Regions from separate parts of the Novosphingobium sp. FW305-C-111 genome, predicted to be linked through region 3. Evidence: predicted binding sites of a transcription regulator. Region 3 holds the regulator's gene; each other region holds the start of a gene.
The links. The regulator LexA, encoded in region 3, represses DNA repair genes until DNA is damaged. The targets are predictions, from matches to a motif close to GTTCCNCNCTTGTTCT.
Positions count from the first base shown of each region.

Region 1: the regulator LexA is predicted to act here: its motif matches at 1,510-1,525, upstream of AC3WLD_RS10120 (DUF7146 domain-containing protein).
Region 2: the regulator LexA is predicted to act here: its motif matches at 2,019-2,034, upstream of recA (recombinase RecA).

Region 1 is NZ_JBYSYP010000007.1:109,658-113,866, forward strand. Features, by position in the region: gene AC3WLD_RS10100 ((deoxy)nucleoside triphosphate pyrophosphohydrolase) at 1-227, shown strand, start outside; tRNA gene AC3WLD_RS10105 (tRNA-Arg) at 270-346, shown strand; gene AC3WLD_RS10110 (DUF5818 domain-containing protein) at 590-805, opposite strand; gene AC3WLD_RS10115 (lytic transglycosylase domain-containing protein) at 816-1,478, opposite strand; gene AC3WLD_RS10120 (DUF7146 domain-containing protein) at 1,606-2,502, shown strand; gene AC3WLD_RS10125 (strawberry notch-like NTP hydrolase domain-containing protein) at 2,578-4,209, shown strand, end outside.
Region 2 is NZ_JBYSYP010000017.1:74,932-79,140, reverse strand. Features, by position in the region: gene AC3WLD_RS16850 (hybrid sensor histidine kinase/response regulator) at 1-1,958, shown strand, start outside; gene recA (recombinase RecA) at 2,108-3,178, shown strand; gene AC3WLD_RS16840 (hypothetical protein) at 3,329-3,790, shown strand; gene AC3WLD_RS16835 (elongation factor G) at 3,813-4,209, opposite strand, start outside.
Region 3 is NZ_JBYSYP010000005.1:212,136-216,344, reverse strand. Features, by position in the region: gene AC3WLD_RS08150 (ComEC/Rec2 family competence protein) at 1-1,803, shown strand, start outside; gene lexA (transcriptional repressor LexA) at 1,797-2,489, opposite strand; gene AC3WLD_RS08140 (molybdopterin molybdotransferase MoeA) at 2,563-3,774, opposite strand; gene moaC (cyclic pyranopterin monophosphate synthase MoaC) at 3,771-4,209, opposite strand, start outside.

The sequences.
Region 1 (4,209 bases), on a different contig from region 3:
AGGCTCGCGACCTCACACCCCTCTCGTTCGCCAGCGGCGCGGCAACCGGCGATCCCGCCTCTGCCGGACTTGTCATGCTTCTTTACACCTGCCGCCACTGGACCGGCGAACCGCGCAATCTCGATGCGGAAACAATCGCCTGGATCGAGCCGCACAGGCTGTCCGAACTCGCGATGCCGCCTGTCGACGTGCCTCTCGCAAAAAATCTGGCAGAGGCGTTCAAGTGACTTGCCAAGGCAGAATCCCCCCCCTATGAGCGCGCTTCCAACGCGCCCGTAGCTCAGCTGGATAGAGCATCAGACTACGAATCTGAGGGTCGGACGTTCGAATCGTTCCGGGCGCGCCATTTTTCAAAGACTTAGTGAGAATATCCGGGATACCTAGCAGCGCTAGGTATCGCCCTAGGTAACAACCTGGGGCTTCGGGAGTGACCGGTCCAAGATCGTCTGCGAGTGTTCTTCACGTTCGGAAGACGCGAATCACCGAATTCACCTAGTAGGGGACGCGGGCCATAAGGCTTTGCTTCGGCACAGTTTTCAGTGATGGAGGCTGGTATTTGCTACCCCAAGTTAGCCATGGCGCGAAGGCGTTAGGCCCCTTGAGCGTGTTCGCCAGTGGAGCCGATCCAATCTGCCCGAAGGCGATCGAGGCCTATCACGTTCCCTTCGACGATTACCTCATCGCCGACAAAGCGGTCGACCGGCTCGTCGCTCTCGATGATCCAGAGGGCATCTTCTGTTCGCAAGGTCAAACCCCGGCTGCCCAGGCTCAACTGACCTGACACGCGGATTCGATTTGCGCTCACCGTTTCCCTCTCAATATTGCCAGCTGCTAAGCACGTTGCGGACGTAAGACGGTGTCTCCCCGTTTCTAGGGATGCCGCCTGCTCGCTCTACGGAACGTGGCCCGGCATTGTAAGCGGCGAGGGCCAGATGCACTACCCCGAACTTGTCGAGCATCTGGCGCAGATACCGCGCCGCGCCAAAGATGTTCGCCATTGGATCGAAGCGGTTTGAAACGCCAAGGTCGCGGGCGGTCCCCGGCATCAACTGACCCAGGCCAGCGGCACCAGCCTTGCTGATCGCCAAAGGATTATACCGGGACTCCGTCCATACCAACGCGTCGAGAAGGCCCGCCGGCAACGCATATTGCGTCTCCGCGGCATAGACATGGGGAAGGAAGCTTGCCCGGCGAAAGCCCGACGGCCCCCTCCTTTCGGGCTTCGTATAGCGATAGGGAAGATAGGTCCGGCCCGCTTCGAGGCCAGGGGCGGCGGACGAAGCGATATTTTGGGGACGCTGCCAAATCCCATGTTCGACCAATTGGAAACCGTTCGCCCCCTCGGCCACGCGGAAGCCGCCAGGTCCAATCTCAGGTGCAGCAGCAGCCTCAGGGGCCGTTTCCTCCTGCGCCTGAGCCGGGACGACGAACGCCATACCGATCACTGCCGCTGTGATTGTTGCCCATCTCAGTCTCATATCTCGATCCCTTCTATGGCCGAATCGAATGAGAACATATATAGAACATGACGTGTAGGAAAACACATTGGCAGCAGCGCAGAGCGGAGGCTGCGCGGGTGGAGGCATGTCATGATGGAGATGCCCCATGTTCCAGGTTCAAGGTCGCGAAACGCTCGAAGTCCGTGCTCGTAAGATTGTCGAGGCGCTGAACGGCACCTGGTCGCGTTCGCGCGGCATGTGTCGTTGTCCGGCCCACGCTGACCGTACCCCCTCGCTCAGCATCACGCTCGGCAAGCGCGCGATCCTGGTCCATTGCTTCGCCGGCTGCACCAACGAGGCAGTCATGCAGAGTCTAGCCAAGGTCGGGGTTCGGATTTCGGACCTGTTCGACGGGACGGGCGGCCCGATAGCACCCGAGCCGCGTGAGGAAGTCGCCAACCGCAACGCACAGAGGCTGTGGCGCGAGGCATCGATGCTCGCAGGCAGTCCGGCCGCCCGCTATCTCTCGGCAAGAGGTATCACGATCTCATCTTCCGATCTCCGCTTCCATCCACGCATGCCGCTGGGGCCCAAGGGCGCGGTGCGGTTCCTACCGGCCTTGGTGGCAGCGGTACGCAACGACGCCGGTATTCTGGCTCTGCACCGAACCTTCCTCGATACCGCGAGCGACCGTCTTGCAACATTCGAGCAGCCCAAACGCGCCCTGGGTAGTCCAGGCTCGGGTGCCGTGCGCCTTGCTTACCCGCGGGGTGGCCGCCTTGGTCTTGCCGAAGGAAACGAGTCCGCGCTTTCGGCAATGCAGATGTTCGGCATTCCCTGCTGGGCGACGCTCGGCAACGAGCGGTTTGGCTTGGTCACAATCCCGGAATCGGTGCGCGAGCTCCATCTGTTCGTCGACAACGATGCCGGTGGCCTGCTTGCCGAAGAACGCGCGCGCGAAGCTTATGCCAGCGAGGATCGACGGATCGTCACCCGGAGCCCTGAGCGGGCCGACGAGGACTGGAACGACGTGCTGATGCGGCGATTGCGCGCGACGGCGTGAGCATCAAGAGAGGAAAGATGGCTTGGGGCCTTTTGAGGCCCCCAGACGGACTTGGGCCTCGTCAGGAGGTTTCCCATGTCCCACGCTTCACCCGCTTTCGCATTTCCTTGTCCTCCCGAACCGCAGGTACTGGCCGCGGCCAGGTCGCTTGCCGCCCGGCTCAGTGCCGACCAGGCTATCTCGCGCGCCGTGCTGAATGCAGCGATGCGCGAACGCTTCGGTGGCAGCGATGCCGAGGGCCGTTGGTCAGTGCGAGATGCCCATGCCGCGCTCGAATTGGCCCAGGTGCTGTTCTTGCAAGGCGAGGCCGAACTCGCCGCCACCATGTCGCCCGAATTGGCCGATGAGGCCTTTTCTCGCCTGGAAGCGCTGGTGCCGAGCCAGACCACTCGCAGTGACGAGCAGATCGAATGGCAGCAGTTCGCAACGCCGCCCCGCATCGCATGGCTCGCCGCCCGGGCCTGCGGCATTTCTACGGGAGAACTGGTGCTCGAACCCTCGGCCGGGACGGGGATGCTTGGCGTATGGGCCGCAAAGTCCGGCGCTCGCCTCGCGCTCAACGAAATCTCGCCGCTACGCCGCGAGTGCCTTGGGACTCTTTTCCCAGCGGCGCGCGTGACCGCCTACGATGGTGAACTGATCGACGAGCTGCTCGATCCGCTGGTCGCACCAAGCGTCGTGCTGATGAATCCACCCTATTCGCATGGAATCGAGCGTGGCCACGACGGACGCACCGGTGCCCGGCACCTGCGCTCGGCCTGGAAGCGGCTGCTTCCCGGCGGTCGCCTGGTTGCGGTGATGCCCGAATGGTTCGATCTGCCACGCTTCCTAGCAGGGATCACTGGCCCGGTGGCGCTGCGGCTCAACGCCACGATCGAGCGCGGTTTCGTCAAGCAGGGCACCTCGATCACGACCCGGCTGCTGGTGCTCGACAAGGCGGATGGCGGCGACAGCCCGATGATCGCCAAGCCGGCAAATCTCGCGGAATTGTTCTTCCTGGTCGATATGTTGCCTGATCGAGCGGAGCAGGCGGTCGAGCCGACCATCGCCGCAAGACCAGCCTTGCCGCTGCGCCTGATCGCTCCGGCGAGGAAACCGGTTCCGCTTGCGGCTCGCCCGGTTGCAGCCGCGCCGTCGATCCTGCCGCTCGCCTACCAGCCGCTCGAGGCACCTGCGCCGATCTCCGAGCAGGTTGGGCACTACCTGCCGTACCGGCCGAGCCGTATCGCGATCGCAGGTGCGGTCGAGCACCCGACTCCGCTGGTCGAATCCGTCGCCATGGGTTCTATCACCGCGCCGGTGCCCGAGACGGTCCCCCAACTACCTTCCGACCTTATTGCCAAAGGGGTGCTTTCGTCCGCTCAGGCAGAGACGCTGATCTATGCCGCGAGTGCTCATGCCCGCGATTTGGCAGGCCGGTTCGAGCCCGAGGACAAGGGCTGCGCCTTGAAGGCAAGCGCTGAGGGCCGGATCTATCGCATGGGCTACTTCCTGGGCGACGGGACAGGTGCAGGCAAAGGCCGTCAGGTCGCCTCGGTCATCCTCGACCGCTGGGTCCGGGGTGAGCGTCGCCACATCTGGATATCCAAGAACGAGGCCCTGCTCGAAGACGCACGCCGCGACTGGACCGCGCTCGGCGGTCTGCCGATCGACGTCCAGCCCCTCGGGCAGTGGAAGCTCGGCGTGCCCGTTGGGATGCGCGAAGGC
Region 2 (4,209 bases), on a different contig from region 3:
GCGAGGTGCTGCGCGCCGGCCGGGGCGAAGACTACCTCGTCTGGCGTATTGCCGCGCTGCAGACGGTCGACCTGGTCGCCCAGCTGTCCGGCCATGTCGCGGGCAAGCTCGGCCGTGCGCTTGCCGCGCAAGGCATCCAGGCGGCGCTGGTCTCGCCCGAGGGCACGGTCCATGCCGCCAACCCCGCCTTCGCGCTGCGCGCCGCGGGCGACGAGAACGCGCCGGTCGCGGGCAGCGACTTCGTCGCCTACCTCCGCTCCGACGAGGACGAGCGCATCCTCTACGCCCGCGAGGGGCGCAAGGGCACCCCGCTGCGCCTGCTCCACGTGCCCGTCGCCGATCCCGACAGCGGCTTCGATCCCGACCCCGCCGTCACCAGTTCGCTGATGCTGCTGATCGACGACGAGGCCGCTCTGGGCGAGGTCCGCACCGGCCTCCCGCAGATCGAGGCGCTTCTCGCCCGGCTGCCGCTGGGCCTGGCAATGTGCGACCGCGATGGCCGCTTCCTGTTCGCCAACGAGGCGTTCCTGCGCGCGGCCGGCCATCCCGACCCGGTCGCGCCGCCCTATCCGTCGGACCTCGTGATCCGCGAGGACAAGGGCGCGCTGGCCGATGCGGTGCGCCGTTATGCGCAAGGCGCGCCGACTCGCGGCGACGTGGCGGTGCGGCTGCTGACCGCGCCCGAGGACCCGGTTTCGCTGAGCCTTGCCGGGGTGCGCGGGCTGGGCGAGGGCTCGGTGCTGCTCAGCCTCAAGGACTCGAGCGAGGAAACCCGGCTCAAGCGCGAGATCGCCCAGGCGACCAAGATGCAGGCGGTCGGCCAGCTGGCCGGCGGCGTCGCGCACGACTTCAACAACGTGCTGACCGCGATCATCGGCTACTGCGATCTCATGTTGATGCGCCACACGCCGGGCGATTCCGACTTCGACGACATCCAGCACATCCGCGCCAACTCCAACCGCGCCGCGAGCCTCACCCGCCAGCTCCTTGCGTTCTCGCGCCAGCAGACACTGCGCCCCGAAGTGCTTCAGCTGCCCGACGTGGTTTCGGAAGTCTCGACCCTGCTCAAGCGGCTGCTGGGCGAAAAGATCCAGTTCGTGGTCACGCACGACCGCGACCTGGGTTCGGTCAGGGCCGACCCGGTCCAGCTCGAACAGGTGCTGCTCAACCTTGCAGTCAACGCACGCGACGCGATCGAGGCGCGGATCGCGGAGGGCAAGTCCAGGGACGCGGGCAAGCTGCGCCTCGCCACCCGGCGCATCACCGCGGCCGACGTGCGGGCCATGCGCAGCGAGATCCTCCCCATCGGCGACTATGTCGCGCTGGTGGTCGAAGACAACGGCACCGGGATCAAGGCCGACCTCGTCGGCAAGATCTTCGAGCCGTTCTTCACGACCAAGGAGAAGGGCAAGGGCACCGGGCTCGGCCTTTCGACCGTGTACGGCATCGTCAAGCAGTCGGGAGGATTCATCTTCGCCGAGAGCGAGCTGGGGCGCGGGACCAAGTTCACGATCTATTTCCCGGTCCATCATGCCGACCCGGCCGATCTGGTCGTCGCCGCGAAAAAGCCCGAACCGAAGCGCGAATGGTCGGGCGGCGGGAAGATCCTGCTGGTCGAGGACGAGGACACCGTCCGCGCCGTGGCCGAGCGCGCGCTGGCGCGGCAGGGCTACGAGGTGACCACCGCGGCCGACGGCGAGGAGGGGCTCGAATACGTCCGCCTTGGCCGACAGTACGACCTCGTCGTGTCCGACGTGGTCATGCCGACGATGGACGGCCCGGCGATGGCCCGGGAGATTCGCGCGCTGCGGCCCGAGCTCCCGGTGATCTTCATGTCGGGCTATGCCGAGGAACAGCTGCGCCGCGAGATAGATATCCCCAACATGCATTTCCTCGCCAAGCCGTTCTCGGTTCAGCAGATCGCCGATGCGGTCGAGATGGTGCTGCGCGGCGGCTGACCTGAACGGCGGAAATCCGCCATTTCCGGCAAGACCGTTCGGGATCGGATGGAAATTTTCGTTCCCCCCTTGTTCCAACAGAACAAACCGCGTACACGAGCGGTGTTGACGGTTCAGGTCAGCCATCTCTAGGCAAGGAGGGTCAGCCCATGGCGGCGCAGCTCAAGCTCATTCAGGAAGGCAAAGAAAAGGACATGGACCGTCAGAAGGCGCTGGAAGCGGCGCTCGCGCAGATCGACCGCGCGTTCGGCAAGGGCTCGGCGATGAAGCTCGGCTCGAAGGAGGCGATGCAGGTCGAGGCGATTTCCACGGGATCGCTCGGGCTCGACATCGCGCTCGGCGTCGGCGGCCTGCCGCGCGGCCGGGTGATCGAAGTCTACGGGCCGGAAAGCTCGGGCAAGACCACGCTCGCACTCCACGTGATTGCCGAGGCGCAGAAGACCGGCGGCACCGCCGCGTTCATCGACGCCGAACATGCGCTCGACCCGGTCTATGCCAAGAAGCTCGGCGTCAACATCGACGAACTGATCGTCTCGCAGCCCGACACCGGCGAACAGGCGCTCGAGATTACCGACACCCTCGTGCGCTCCAACGCGATCGACGTGCTGGTGGTCGATTCGGTCGCCGCGCTGGTCCCCCGCGCGGAAATCGAGGGCGAGATGGGCGACAGCCACGTCGGCCTCCAGGCCCGCCTGATGTCGCAGTCGCTGCGCAAGCTGACCGGTTCGATCAGCCGCTCGCGCTGCATGGTGATCTTCATCAACCAGCTGCGCATGAAGATCGGGGTGATGTACGGCAACCCGGAAACCACCACCGGCGGCAACGCGCTCAAGTTCTATGCCTCGGTCCGCCTCGACATCCGCCGCACCGGCCAGATCAAGGACCGCGACGACATCGTCGGCAACGCCACCCGCGTGAAGGTCGTCAAGAACAAGGTCGCCCCGCCGTTCAAGCAGGTCGAATTCGACATCATGTACGGCGAAGGCATCTCCAAGATCGGCGAGATCCTCGACCTCGGGGTCAAGGCCGGCCTCGTCGAAAAGTCGGGTGCGTGGTTCAGCTACGACAGCATCCGCATCGGCCAGGGCCGCGAAAACGCCAAGACTTACCTGCGCGAGCATCCCGATGTTTGCGACCGGTTGGAAGCCGCGATCCGCGGCCGCACCGACCAGGTTGCCGAGGAGATGATGACGGGTCCGGACGCGGACGACGACATCTGATCCTCAAGGCGCGGGGTAGCATCCCCCCGCATTGTCCCCGCGCCAGTCCAAAGACCGGCGCGCTCCCCGGCAGGAGCGCGCCGGTTTCGGTGTGTGAGCCGGCCTTGCCAGTGCTCTCCATCCGACTAGGATCGCCGCGGGGAGGGAAAGATGGAACCCAGGGCGATTACAGCTTCGGCAGGCAAGGACTTGCTTCTCCTCGCCGTCTCCAGCGCCTTCGTGGCCGTGTTTGTCTACCTCGCCTGGCAAGGTGACACTTCGGCAACAATGCTTCTTGGCGGAGGCTTTTTCCTGCTCGGCGTGGTCGTATCTGGCTGGACCCTGCTCAGACCGTTCACGCTGGTTCTCGACGACCAGGGCTGGACGCTGTCCGGAGGAACGACCCGCAAGCCGTTGCGGATGGCATGGTCCGATCTCAGCGAAATTTTCGTATATCGCGTGCCGAAAGGCGGAACGATGATCGGCTATAACGTCAAGGAAAATGCCCGGACGCCAGGCATGACCTTGTCCCGTGCCTTGGGCGCTGACGGCGCAATTCCCGGTTCGTGGCCAATGAAGAAGGCCGAACTGGCGGCGCTGCTGGAGCAGTACCGCCAATTCTACGCCGGCTAAGCCGGCCTCGCGCAGCAACCGCCTATGCCGCCAGCTTGGCCTGCGACTTGACCACCTCCTCGGCCTGCTTGCCCGCCAGCTCGGCGAGGTGATCGAACGCCGCGACATAATGCGCGAGGCCCTGGCTCAGCGAACGCAGTTCGGCGTCGAGCCCGTGCAGACCCGCCTCGGGCAGGGTCGCCTCGATCCGCTCCCACCGCAGCCAATCGGGATGCGGGCCGAGCCCGGCGATCTGGCCTCGGCGCGATGACAGGACCGAACCCGCCTTCGATCCCGTCCCGGCGGGCGTGTCCACGGTCACGCGGCACACCGGTTCGAGCAGGTACGGCGCGGCCTGCGCCAGCGCGTCTGCCATCGCCATCCGGCCAGCCACCCGGAACGCCAGCTCGGAACTGTCGACCGAGTGGAACGAGCCGTCC
Region 3 (4,209 bases):
CGGCTGACCTTGTTGGCGCGGCTGACCGGGCAGGACCAAGCGATGCGTGTCCGGGTCAATCTCGACGACGCCGACGACGACCCCGCGTTTGCCGAAGGGGCGACGGTGGCGATGCGAGCCCGGCTGATGCCGCCCGCTCCGCCGATGCTTCCGGGCAGCTACGACTTTGCCCGGGCAGCGTGGTTCGCCGGGATATCCGCCACCGGCAGCGTGCTAGGAAAGCCCCGGCTGATCGAGCCGGCCAGCGGCGGCGCGCGGCTGCGCGAATGGCGGCACGCATTGTCGGAGCATGTCCGCGCGCAACTCGGCGGCACGCCCGGCGCGATTGCGATGGCCTTTGCCAGCGGCGACCGCGGGGAGATCGCCAAGGCCGACGAGGAAGCGATGCGCGATGCGGGGCTCACCCACCTGCTGTCGATCAGCGGGCTGCACGTGAGCGCGGTGGTGGCCGCCGGCTATGCGCTGGCGATCCGGCTGCTCGCACTGTGGCCATGGCTCGCGCTGCGGGTGCGGCTGCCGGTCGTCGCGGCAGCGGTCGGGGCCGGCGGCGGGATCGCCTACACGCTGCTGACCGGGGCGGAGGTGCCGACGATCCGCTCGTGCATCGGTGCGGTCCTGGTGCTGGGAGCACTGGCGCTGGGGCGCGATCCGCTATCGATGCGGATGGTCGCCATCGCCGCGCTGTTCGTCATGCTGCTGTGGCCCGAGGCGGTGCTGGGCCCGAGTTTCCAGATGAGTTTCTCCGCGGTCATCGCCATCGTCGCGCTGCATTCGGCCGAGCCGGTGCGGCGGTGGTTTGCCCGGCGCGAGGAGGGGTGGGTCATGGCAATCCTGCGCCACGGGGCGATGCTGCTGGTGACCGGCGTGGTGATCGAGCTGGCGCTGATGCCGATCGGGCTGTTCCATTTCCACCGCGCCGGGATCTACGGCGCTTTGGCCAACGTCGTTGCCATCCCGCTGACGACGTTCGTGTCGATGCCGCTGATCGGGCTGGCGCTGCTCCTCGACATCGCAGGACTGGGCGCGCCGGCGTGGTGGGCGGCGGGCAAGTCTCTCGAGTTGCTGCTGTGGCTCGCGCACGTCACCGCCGCGCAGCCCGGCGCGGTGGCGCTGCTGCCGGCGATGCCGGCCGGGCCGTTCCTGCTGTTCGTGGCCGGCGCGCTGTGGCTGGCGTTGTGGAGCGGGCGGGTGCGGCTGTGGGGGCTGCTGCCGGTGCTGGCGGGGGTTGCCGGAATGTCCCTTGTGCGGCCCGCCGATGTGCTGATCTCGGGCGACGGTCGCCATGTCGGCATCACGGGGGAAGGCGGAGAATTGCTCCTCCTGCGCGAGGGGCGGGGCGACTACGTCCGCGAAAGCCTGCTCGAGATTGCCGGGATGGACGGCGAGGTGCGCACGCTCGACGCATGGCCGGGCGCGACCTGCAACCGCGATTTCTGCTCGCTCGTCCTGACGCGCGAGGGGCGGCGCACGCGGCTGCTGATCGCGCGGGGCCGCGACATCGTCGAGGAGTATCCGCTTGCCGCCGCCTGCGAACGCGCCGACCTGGTCATCGCCGACCGCCGCCTGCCGTGGACCTGCCGCCCGCACTGGCTCAAGGCCGACCGGCGGATGCTGGCGACGAGCGGCGGGCTGGCGCTCGACCTTGCTGCCCGGCAGGTCACCAGTGTCGCCGACACGCAGGGGCACCACGGGTGGTATCGCTGGCCGGAGCCTCGGAACCGCTCGCGCCAGGCCGGCCCCCCTCCGTCAGCCGCCGATGCGGCTGCCACCTCCCCGGGCGGGGGAGGATCGGCGGATCAGTGATAGCGGCGCAGCAGCCCGGCGAGCTTGCCCTGCACCTGGACTTCGGCCGGCTTGTAATACTGCGGATCATAAGCGGCGTTGGCCGGGTCGAGCCGGATCATCCCGTTCTCGCGGCGCAGGTACTTGAGCGTGGCTTCCTCGCCGCGGACCAGCGCGACGACGATTTCCCCATCGCGCGCGGTCTCGGTCCGCCGAACGAGGGCATAGTCGCCGTCGAGAATTCCGGCTTCCATCATCGAGTCGCCCGATACCTCGAGCGCGTAGTGCTCGCCCGCGCCGAGCAGTGCGGCCGGGACCGGCAGGGTCGACTGGCCCTCAAGCGCCTCGATCGGCGCGCCTGCCGCAATGCGGCCGTGGAGCGGGAGCTCGATCACGTCGTTGGCGGCGGCGGGCTGCGCCGCGGGCTTCTTCAGCGGAGTCAGCGCGGAATTCGAGTTCGCGGCGGCCTTCACCGGAGTCTTCGCCTGCGCGCTCTCGGGCTGGCGGAGCACTTCCAGCGCACGGGCGCGGTTGGGCAGGCGGCGAATGAAACCGCGCTCTTCCAGAGCGGAAATCAGGCGGTGGACGCCGGACTTCGACTTGAGGTCGAGCGCCTCCTTCATCTCTTCGAACGACGGGGAGATGCCGGTTTCCTCCAGCTTGTTCTGGATGAAGGTGATCAGTTCGTGCTGCTTGCGCGTCAGCATCAGTCTCACTCCCGCGAGCGCCCGACCATCAGGCGAACGAATGCGGAACGAATAAGCAACCTGCGAGAACCCGTCAAGCAATTCCGCCATTTTCGAGCAAGTAGATGCTCACCGCTTCGCCGGCGGCGCGCTCGGGCGCGTGGGCTTGGCGCAGGATGAGGGCATTGGCGCGGGCCAGCGGGGTCAGCGCGCCCGAATCCTGGAGCGAGTCGGGCGTCACCCGCTCGCCGTCCCAGGTGCCGCGAAGAAACTCGGTGCGACTGCCGCCCTTTGCCATGTTTTGCGCCAGAACCGAGGAAATCGGCCGCGGGCAGGGTGCGTCCGAACCGAGCATCGCCCGTACCAGCGGCAGGAGGAACAACCACGCGGTGACGAACGCCGAGGCGGGATTGCCCGGCAGGCCGAGCACCAGCTGCCGCCCGCGCCGGGCCACCAGGAGCGGCTTGCCGGGCTTGATGGCGACCCGCCAGAACTCGAGGTCGGCTCCGAGCTCGGCGAGCGCCGGACGGATCAGGTCGTGGTCGCCGACCGAAGCGCCGCCGGTGGTGACAATCAGGTCCGCATCCGGCGCGGCGGAGAGCGCGGCGACCAGCGACTCGAGCCGGTCTGGAACCGGGCCGCTGCACGTCACCTGCGCGGGCAGGCCGCCGAGCATCGCGGCGATCATCGGGCCGTTGCTCGCCGGAAGCAGCGCCGGGTCGCGGCCCGCGCCGGGTGCGACCAGCTCGTCGCCGCTGTCGAACACCGCGATCCGCGCCTCGCGGCGGACCGGCAGGAGGTGGTGGCCCGCCGCGATGGCCAGCGCGAGCTGCGCGGGGCCGAGCTGGGTTCCCGCAGCGAGGACCGGCGATCCGGCGGCGAAGTCCATGGCCTGCGGGCGGATGTGCCTGCCCGGCGGGACGGGCGCTTCGCCGGTCAGCACCAGCGCATCGCCGTCGCGGCGGCAGTCTTCCTGGAGGAGGACGGCGTCCGCACCCTCCGGCACCACCGCGCCGGTCGAGATCCGCACCGCCTCGCCCGGACCCACCGTTCCGCTGAAGGTATGTCCCGCGGCGCTTTCGCCGATGACGTGCCACGGCCCGGGGAGGTCCGCGCCGCGCAGGGCGTAGCCGTCCATGGCCGAGACGGGGGCGGCGGGCTGGTCGCGGCGGGCGGGGAGGTCCTGGGCGAGCCAGAAGCCCGCGCATTCGGTGATGCGGCGGTGTTCGACGGGCAGCGCCGGGGCCATCGCCATCAGCTTCGCCTGGGCATCGGCAAAGGGGAGGGGCGGGGCCTTGCCGCTCACTCCGCCGCCTTCCAGTCGCCCGACTTGCCGCCGCGCTTTTCGATCAGCCGAACGCTTTCGATGACCATGCCTTTGTCGACCGCTTTGGCCATGTCGTAAATCGTCAGCAGCGCGACCGAGACCGCGGTCAGCGCCTCCATCTCCACCCCGGTGCGCCCGATGAGCGAAGCGGTCGCCCGGGCTTCCACGCCGTCATCAGTGAGGGTGAAAGCCACGCTCACCGCGTCGAGGGCGAGCGGGTGGCACAGCGGGATCAGCTCGCCGGTCTTCTTCGCCGCCATGATTCCGGCGATGCGGGCGGCGGCGAGGACGTCGCCCTTGGGCACCGTGCCGTCGCGGATCGCCGCGAGCGCCTCGGCCGACATGCGGATCCGCCCGGCCGCGATCGCCACCCGCGCGGTCTGCGCCTTGCCGCCGACGTCGACCATCCGGGCG